3 regions of the Lysinibacillus sp. NPDC093210 genome follow, and region 3 is predicted to be linked to each of the others. Evidence: riboswitches for the same ligand, from Rfam matches in the RefSeq annotation. Region 3 holds a riboswitch; each other region holds the start of a gene.
What was found. A riboswitch is a leader RNA that binds a small molecule or an ion and turns the genes downstream of it on or off. The one in region 3 is predicted to bind thiamine pyrophosphate.
Positions count from the first base shown of each region.

Region 1: another riboswitch for thiamine pyrophosphate. It lies ahead of thiM (hydroxyethylthiazole kinase); the one in region 3 lies ahead of thiW (energy coupling factor transporter S component ThiW).
Region 2: another riboswitch for thiamine pyrophosphate. It lies ahead of thiT (energy-coupled thiamine transporter ThiT); the one in region 3 lies ahead of thiW (energy coupling factor transporter S component ThiW).

Region 1 is NZ_JBIVOE010000001.1:1,005,990-1,009,275, reverse strand. Features, by position in the region: gene thiD (bifunctional hydroxymethylpyrimidine kinase/phosphomethylpyrimidine kinase) at 1-519, opposite strand, end outside; gene thiM (hydroxyethylthiazole kinase) at 519-1,274, opposite strand; TPP riboswitch at 1,363-1,461, opposite strand; gene mbcS (acyl-CoA synthetase MbcS) at 1,656-3,242, shown strand.
Region 2 is NZ_JBIVOE010000010.1:92,371-95,656, reverse strand. Features, by position in the region: gene ACIP9C_RS20085 (hypothetical protein) at 1-75, shown strand, start outside; gene map (type I methionyl aminopeptidase) at 123-878, opposite strand; gene thiT (energy-coupled thiamine transporter ThiT) at 1,133-1,693, opposite strand; TPP riboswitch at 1,815-1,922, opposite strand; gene ACIP9C_RS20070 (magnetosome magnetite crystal formation protein family) at 2,051-2,383, shown strand; gene ACIP9C_RS20065 (hypothetical protein) at 2,412-2,534, shown strand; gene ACIP9C_RS20060 (AAA family ATPase) at 2,722-3,286, opposite strand, start outside.
Region 3 is NZ_JBIVOE010000002.1:589,890-593,175, reverse strand. Features, by position in the region: gene ACIP9C_RS08390 (VWA domain-containing protein) at 1-1,153, shown strand, start outside; gene thiW (energy coupling factor transporter S component ThiW) at 1,213-1,704, opposite strand; TPP riboswitch at 1,925-2,032, opposite strand; gene ACIP9C_RS08380 (MFS transporter) at 2,088-3,284, opposite strand.

The DNA of each region.
Region 1 (3,286 bases), on a different contig from region 3:
ACCTTTGATAATGACGCATTGAACACCTAATGTTAATAATGATTGTGCAGCTTGCTGAATGTCTGATAAATTGCGTATTTTTCTAGCAGTAAGTGTCTCTGCTTCTGGGATGTTAGGCGTTACGATTGTAGCAAGAGGTAATAAAGCTTTTTTTAATGCTTCAACTGCTTCTTGTTGTAATAAGTTTTCGCCACCTTTGGCAATCATCACAGGATCAACGATAAGCGGAATATTTAAATTAGACATAGCTCTTGCAATTGTATAAATAATATCAGAGGAAAAAAGCATTCCTGTTTTTACTGCACTAATTGAAAAATCATCCAGGAGTGAATGAAGTTGTTTATTTACAAAAACATGTTCAATTGGAAGTACACCGTTCACTCCTAAGGTGTTTTGTGCTGTTAAAGCTGTTATAACGGATGTCCCGAATACATCTAATTCCTGAAATGTTTTTAAATCAGCTTGGATACCAGCTCCACCACCACTATCTGAGCCAGCTATTGTTGTTACAATATGCATTATTTTTCACCGTCCTTCGATAAACGGTGTAACTCATTTAAGACCGATACTGCAAAATCGCCGTTATATGGCGCAGATGAGGCGGCATGTTCAGCAACTTTTTTATAGTTCGTTAATGTATTGCACAACTGAGAAAATGGCTTATTGCCTGCAATATAAGCTGCACAGCAAATGGCACTTAACAAACAACCAGTTCCTGTAACTTCGGTCATTCGAACATGTCCGCCAATAATCCATTGGGAATGCTCTCCATCAGTTATAAAATCTTTTTCACCAGTTACAATAACGATACAATTATATTTTTTAGAAATTTCTTTCGCTTTATCTTCAACTGAAATTAAACCGCTGCCACTATCTACTCCTTTTTGTTGCCAACGAACATCGGCGATAGCGGCAAGTTCACCGATATTACAACGAATAACAGCAAAATGAACGGCTTCTAATAGTTGCTGTACCGTTTGTTTACGTAAATTTGTTGCTCCAACACCAACTGGGTCCAAAATAACCGGTACACCTAGCGCGTTTGCCTTTTTTCCAGCAAGCAACATCGATTCTTTTGTACGGGTAGTAAGTGTGCCAATATTAATCAATAGGGCTGATGCAATCGATACCATCTCCTCAACTTCCAGAGATTCATCTGCCATTACAGGTGAAGCACCAATTGCTAATAAGCCGTTTGCTTGGAAATTTGCCACAACATAATTTGTAATACAATGAATGAGTGGCTGTTTTTTGCGAATCGTTTGAAAAATCATCGTAGTCCTCCTTTTTTGGATGGACGTAAGCATGCAAAAAAGCTCTTTTTCGTGCAAAGTATACACGTAAAAAGAGCTTATCATCAAGAAGAAGATGTGTGTTGCTCCCTACGTCAGTATTAACTAACAGGTTCAAAGGGTCAGGTTTTACCTTCTCAACTCACTACGAGTCCCCCTGCAATCATGAAGTTTTTAGTTGTCAAAAATGTAACATACCTATCCACAGTATTCAATAGCATTTTATCATTATCTGGAAAGCAGTGACTGATGCCATATAATAAACCATGATAATTGTCATGACTTTCTTAAAATAAGGTTCATCCATTGAAAATCATAAAAAATGAGTTTTATAATAAACCTAGCAATAAGGAGGAAGTTATTATGAAAAGACAGGATTTAATCGCACCAGAATGGTATAACATTGTTGAGGAGATTGAGAAGTATGCTCAGGACCCTACTAAAAATGCATTAATTGTTTATAACGATCACGAAGAAATTCAACACATTACATATGCAACTTTACTTGAAAAAGCAAATCAGGCGGCCCATGTATTTACTTCGCAAGGACTAACAAAAGGCGATGTGCTTTTAGTGATGGTTCCAAGATCTGTCGAGGCATATATCGTCTACATAGCGGCATTGAAAGCGGGCTTAACGATTATTCCTAGTTCAGAAATGTTGCGTACAAAGGATATTGAATATCGAATTACACATGCAAATGCAAAAGGAATAATTGCCTACGAGCCATATATTGAGCAATTTGACGAAGTAAAAAACTTAAAGGGTATTTTGCAATATGTTATTGGTCATGCTCATGCCCCATGGCAACCGTTGCTTGAAAAAATGGAGGAGCATCCTACAGACTATACGAATCCTACACCGACAAAAAGTACGGACAATGCTTTTTTAGCCTATACAAGTGGAACAACTGGCAATCCTAAGGCCGCTGTTCATACACATAGCTGGGGTTATGCTCATTTACGAACAACAGCACCGAATTGGTTAGGTGTTCAAGAAAATGATATAGTATGGGCTACTGCGGCACCTGGCTGGCAAAAATGGATTTGGAGTCCATTCCTAGCAACTTTAGGCAGTGGCGCTACAGCCTTTGTTTATAAAGGCAAGTTTGATGCATCAACTTATTTGTCATTGCTTGAAAAATTTAAAGTAAATGTATTATGTTGTACACCGACAGAGTATCGTTTTATGGCAGCACTCAATAATTTACAGGACTATAATTTAAGTGAAATTCGCCAAGCTGTTTCAGCGGGTGAACCACTGAATAGTGAAGTTGTAAAAGTGTTCTCAGAAACGTTTGATATCCAGGTTCGTGATGGTTACGGGCAAACGGAAAATACATTACTTGTTGGGACAATGGTTGGTATGGAAGCGCGCGTCGGCTCGATGGGTAAACCGACACCAGGAAATACAGTAGAAATAATCGATGACCTAGGACAACCTGTGTCGGAAGGTGTTGTTGGGGATATTGCAGTGCATCGAGAAACACCTGCACTCTTTAAAAAATATTTCCAAGATCCTGAACGCACGAACCTACAATTCCGCGGAGAATGGTATATAACTGGAGATCGTGCATATAAAGATGCTGATGGCTATTTTTGGTTTGAGGGTCGTGGAGATGATGTCATTATTTCTTCGGGCTACACAATAGGGCCATTTGAAGTAGAAGATGCATTAATGAAACATCCAACAGTAAAGGAAGCTGCTGTTGTTGCTAGTCCAGATGAAGTAAGAGGAAATATTGTTAAAGCATTTATAGTCCTTCGTGAAGATGAGACTGGGGATGAAACACTTATTAAAAAGTTACAAAACCATGTAAAATTAATGACTGCACCATATAAATATCCACGTGCGATTGAATTTGTAGAAGCGTTACCGAAGACTTCATCTGGTAAAATTCGTCGTGTCGAATTACGACAACAAGAAAAAGCTTATTACACTCATCAATAAATATTTCCTAGGAAATAATGTCGGAAAATCAAAGTTCATGTTTT
Region 2 (3,286 bases), on a different contig from region 3:
GCGGCTTTATTTTTATGTGGCGTCCTAATTGTTGGTATCCTATTTGTCAAAAAAAAACCTGCTCACCGAAAATAAATCGGTAAGCAGGTTTTTCATTTAGCCTTATTTATCACTTGGCTATTTTATGCTTCATCTAACGAAGTTAAAATGATTGGTTTGTCTTTTGTAACAATAATAGAATGCTCAATTTGGGCAACTAATGATTTGTCAGGTGTAACAAATGTCCAGCCATCACCAGCTTCAACGATATGTTCTGCTTTCGCAGAAATAAACGGCTCAACTGCTAGCACCATACCTTCTTTCATAATTGTTGAATCCCAAGCATCGTAATAATTTAAAATATGGTTTGGCTCATCATGTAATGAACGACCTAATCCATGACCTGTTAAATTCATAATAACAGTTAAATCATTTGCATAAGCTTCACGCTCTACAGCTTTCCCAATTTGGTTTAATTTAGAACCTGCTTTTACTTTTGTCATAGCGCGATCAAAGGCACTTTTTGCTACGCGGCAAAGTTTTTCCTTATCCTCGTAACCTGCCCCTACTACAAATGAAATACCAGTATCTGCAAAATAGCCATTTAGAGAACCGGATACGTCAATATTTACAATATCCCCTTCTTGTATAACACGTTGTCCTGGAATACCGTGGGCAACTTCCTCATTGACACTAATACAAGTGTATCCTGGGAAATCATATTCACCTTTAGGACCAGAAATAGCTCCTGCTTCAGCAAACATGCTGCCTGCAATTTCATCTAATTCAAGTGTTGTCACACCCGGTTTTGTAGCTGCCTTCATTGCCTCACGAATTTCTGCACAAATGCGACCAATTTTTTTAAAGGCTTCAATTTCTTCTTGCGTTTTTACAATCATTTTTAACGTCCCTTTCATCTAATATCTATTCATTAATATAACATAACTTTATATGTCCATAACGCCAAACGCTTTAATTATTCTATGCTAACATTATTTCATAAGTACCTTGTAAATAAAAAACAGACCTTTTTATAAGTTCTTCGTCTAAAAAATAGCAACCCAATCACGTGGAGACCTTAGATTATAAAAAAAATAGCATACTAAGTAACACTTAGCATACTATTTTCACTTTTAGGACATTCTTATAGTGTTTAAGATTTCCGCTGCATTAATTGTGGCGCCGCTGTAAATAATAGCACAGCAACAATTGCTGTTAAAATTGTTGCTGGAAGCATGTATGTTCCATTGTAAATGATTGAATAAATCCATGCGTTTTGCTCGCCTGCATATTCTGCAAAAAATACCGCACCTGCAAACGTATGAGCTAAATAACGTAGGAAGCCTGCTAACACCGTACCGATTACAATGTAAAGGGCCATTTTCTTTTTGTTTAAGGCTGTTGTCGCTTTAAATACTGGTTCGCGTACTACTGCCGCTATCCCAACTACTGTAAATGCTACCCCGTAATCTAGTAATCCTTGAAGCCAATGCACAATGTAGGAGTTAAACATCGTTTGCATAACACCAATCAGTAAACCTGTTGTTAGCCCAGCAAAGAGGCCCCAACGAAATGCCATTAAGATGATTGGTATCATTACTAAGCTTACCGAGCCACCTTGTGCCCATACTTTAAAGGAAACTTGATCGAGTACAAGTCCTACCGCTGCGAAAATTGCAATTTCCACCAGCATGAGTAATCTTTTTTTGTCCATATTATTATTCTCTCCTTTGTTCCGATGTAGGATACAAGAGCAGGAATAGAAATCATTTTGAGATGCATGTCAATCCGGCATAAAAAAACGATGCCAGGACAGAGCCTCACATCGTAAAAGTGTCGGTTTCTATCCACATCCCTACGCAAGTGTTAACTTACAGGTTCGAAGAGTAAAGGCATTACGTGCCCAGTCTCAGCTGACATCATCAGCTCCCCTTGTGGTCGTTACATCTTATTTTTTTGTTGAACACCCTCATTGTACGCAAACACTTTTGTAATTACAACCTTTTCAACATTAATTTTTTTGAAACTTTCGAGTTTTCTATGCGTAAATAATTAAAAAGGAGGGACTACTATGGAGAATCAAAAAATTTTATCTGCCTTTAGTTATCTCAGTATTTTTTTTGCACCATTTATCGTTCCGTTAATCGTTTATTTTGTGTCTAAAGATAGTGATGTCAAGAGACACTCCATCAAAGCACTTATTTCTCATTTAATACCATTTGTCTTTGGTATCATTTTCTTTATCGTCTTTGTATTTTCTACTATGTCATTAAACACGTTTGATCCTTCGTCTAATGGGAATACATTTATTATCATATGGTTTGTATCTTTTGGTATTTATTTACTCGTTTCATTAGGCATTGTCATTTGGAATATTGTTCAAGCTGTACGCGTTATTCGTTAAAATTTTGTACTAAGGAGCTGTCGTATTCATGAAAGTATCGAAGGTAGTTAAAACTGCTATAAAATTAGCGCCCATCGTTATTCCTATTGTCAAAAAAGTGGTCGCAGCAAAAAAAGGAACAACACCAAACGTAACGACACACAAAAAATAATAGCCAATAGGCTCCTATAACGTAAAAACCCACTTGGCTTTCCTGCGGCGCAGCATTCTGTATGCCGCAGGAGACTTCGTGGGTTTTTACTTTGTTATGCATAAATTGTTTGAGTGACTGGCACTTTTGTTTGTCTAACCCTACTGGCAGTGCTATGAAAATTCAGAATTGTTTGAGTGACTGGCACTTATTTTACTTCAAAATGGGTTGTACTATGTCCGCTCAACGTTTTTTCAACGTGTAATACTGCCGGCATAGCAGCCTTTAACTCGGCCACATGTGAAATAACACCAATCATTCTTCCAGAGTCTTGTAAATCAATTAGCGTATCAATTGCTTTATTTAACGCTTCCTCATCCAATGAACCGAAGCCCTCGTCAATAAACATTGTTTCGATACGAATATTGCCTTGGAAGCTTTGAATTACATCGGCCATACCTAATGCAAGACTTAGTGATGCATTAAACTTCTCCCCACCTGATAATGTTTTGACATCTCTTAATTGATCTGTATACGCATCATAGACATCCAACCCAAGCCCACTTTGCTTCGCATGTTTCTCTAACCGATCTGAACGACGCAGTTCAAACTGTCCATTCGATAAATGGACTAAACGAATATTAGCTGCCGCAGTGATTTTATCTAAATAATTTATTTGAATATAACGCTCAAAGGAAAGTTTTTTCGGATTTTGACCATTCAACACTGTGTAAAGCTCTTTTACACGACCTGCTTCTTTTTCAAGGACACGG
Region 3 (3,286 bases):
AATATATAGCTCACTTGCAGCAGCATATGATAGTTTGGCAGATTTAAAATTGCAGAGGAAGCATATTATTTTATTAACTGATGGACAGTCGCAATCAGGCAATTATGAGGATTTAATTGAAAATGGTAAGGAACAAGGAATTACACTTTCTACAGTGGCGATTGGACAAGATGCAGATGGCAACTTACTACAGTCATTAAGTGAAATGGGTAGTGGTCGTTTCTATGATGTCATTGATGAACAAACAATTCCTTCAATTTTATCACGTGAGACAGCAATGATTTCACGTACTTATATAGAAGACAATCCATTTTACCCTACAATTTATAATGCAGCTGGATGGAATGCACTCTTTGCAAATGGTGTGCCACAAATGAATGCATATATTGGTACGACAGCGAAGCAGGGAGCTGCTGTGATAGCTGAAAGCGAGAAGGAAGACCCTGTATTGGCACAATGGCAATATGGACTTGGTAAAACTTTTGCTTTCACATCAGATTCGACAGGGAAATGGGCTGGTGACTGGGCAAGGTGGCAAGAATGGGGATCATTTTGGCAAACTATCATTTCGCAAATGCTACCAAGTTATAATGATGTAGCCTATGATGTACGTCTTGATACAGATGGCTCATTTATCATCACGGACCCGACAAATGAAGCTGCATTTTTAGATATTGTCGCTGTCGATGAATCTGGCGAGGAGCTTGATTTGCAGCTTGAAACGATTTCTGCCTCGCAAGTACGTGCAGTTGTCAAAGCTAAACCAGGGTTGATTTTTTTCCGTATTGCTGACGAAGAGCAGGCCATTTACCAGGCTGGTCTAAGCGTACCGTACAGTGCAGAATATGAATTACGTCCCGTGAATGAAACACTTGTTGAGCAACTAACGATGCAAACTGGTGGCTCTGTCTTGAAAGAACCACAAGACGTGTTCCGTAAGTTCACTAACAAAGGAGCAGAGCGCCAAAATATTGCAACATGGTTACTATTAACAGGGATGCTATTATTCTTCGTAGATATTACGATTCGACGCTTTGGATGGAGCTTCATACCAAGGCATAAGCAAAAAGAAAAGTCTATAGAAGAAGCAACCGTACAGGCGGAGGACACGAACGTTGCACAGTTATTAAAAGGAATGAAAAAACGCTCTTAATCAAAAAGACGATGGCACATTGCTCAAAGCATGTGCCATCGTCTTTTTTATAAACAAAGCTATTTCGTAAAAAGAATATGCGATGCGGTTTTCCGTAGATTGCTAGCAATCAAAATACCAAGAAATGCCCCAATTAAACTAGATGTCAAAAATGCAGGCATAAAAAATAAAGCACCTACAGATGTTCCCATTAATAATTGCGCATATGGTACAGCGACTAATGAGGCAAGGATACCTGTGCCAAATACTTCACCAACACCAGCTAGCCAGTTGTTGCGACTGTATTTATAAGCAAAAGCTGCACATGCTGCCCCGATGACACTGCCTGGAATCGCCAAAAGAGAGCCTGTACCTGTTAATATACGAATCAATGCTGTAACTATAGCAACGATGATAGAAGGCATAGGACCTAATAAAATGGCACAGATGACATTGATCGCATGTTGTACAGGATAAGCACGAGCAATGCCAGTTGGAATGGAGACAAAAATAGAGCCTGCTACTGCAATAGCTACTAATAAAGCCATAGTAGTTAGTTTTCGAATAGACATGATAGTTACTCCTTTTAGTTTTGTGGGATGAATCGCCGATAGAACAAAGTGAACCGCCGGTGAAATGCTAGAAATCGCCGATAGGCATCCCGAAATCGCCGATAAAACCGGACAAATCGCCGGTAGTCCTCGCAAAATCGCCGTTAGCACTGTCTAATGAATACAAAAAAGCCGCTCCCTTGTACGAAAGGAAGCGGCCTTGCAATTTAAAATTACACGAAAGCAAGCGTCGCCACTTCCCTCCGCTAGTATGAACTAGATCAGGTTCAAAGGGTTCGTATATGAGTATATACGTCTCAGCCTTGTAAAGACTCCCCTAGTGGTGTTAAACGATTTAATTTTTCGATAATAAATGTACCATATTACAAATAATTGTCAATGGACTAATTTGAATCAGGTTGCATAAGATGCGGCGCCTTTTTCAATGTCCAAATGAGCGCTAGTAAGAAGCATGTCATTAAAATAATTGCCCCAAATATATACGGACTGTTCATATTCCAATCGAATAAAAGACCCGCAAGTGCAGGACCAATCATATTTCCAAGACTCATATAGGCATTGGTAAGTCCAGCCGCTAAACCTTGTTCATTGCCAGCAAGTTTAGAAATCAGTGTGTTGACGGCTGGGCGAATAAGTGTTGTTGCCGTTGAGAAAATCGTTGCGACAACTAAAATAAGTGCAAAGCCAGAAACAAATAATATTAGGAAAATAGCTACAGCAGCAATAAATAAATTGACTAATACAACTTTCATTTCCCCAAAGCGCTTAAAGAGTGGTGTGATGATGAACATCTGCACCACAACACCAAATGCACCACCTACAGTTAAAATTATCGCAATATCGGTAGGTGTATAGTTAAATTTGTCTGTCACAAATAATGATAATGTCGTTTGGAAATTGGCGATGCCGAACGAGAACACTAGCATAATAATCAACATGACAAAGTATGGCATTTGGACTGAACGTGCCATCTGCCTCACAAGATTATCTTGCTTTTGTGCTTTCTGAGCTGCACTTGGTTTTGTAGAAGGTAATAACAACAATGAAAGGATAGAGGCAATAATAGCTGCTCCTCCAGCCATAAAGAATGGGAAATGCAAACTAACTTTAGATAAGAATCCACCAATACCTGGTCCAATCATAAAACCAAGAGACATTGCGGCACCTAACATGCCCATTCCTTTACCTCGTTCTTCATACGTTGTGATATCTGCTACAAACGCCATAATTGGAGGTGCTACAAAGGCAGAACCTAAACCTCCTAAGAAACGAGCAACAAAAAGCATCCATACGTCTGTAGATAGCCCGAACGATATTTGCCCAATACCAGTTACAATCAGACCAAAAACAATCAAGTTTTTTCGACCATATCGATCCGAAAGATTCCCAGCAATTGGAGAAAAAATGAATTGTGCAAAGGCGAACGTTGCAATTAACATGCCAAGAACTTGTCCTGCTGCACCAAATATGTGTAAATACTTTGGCATAACAGGAATAATAATTCCGATACTCCCCATTGCGATAAACATATTAAACATTAAAATATACAAAGCCGCCTTGTTTGACTTCTGCTGGGTCATTG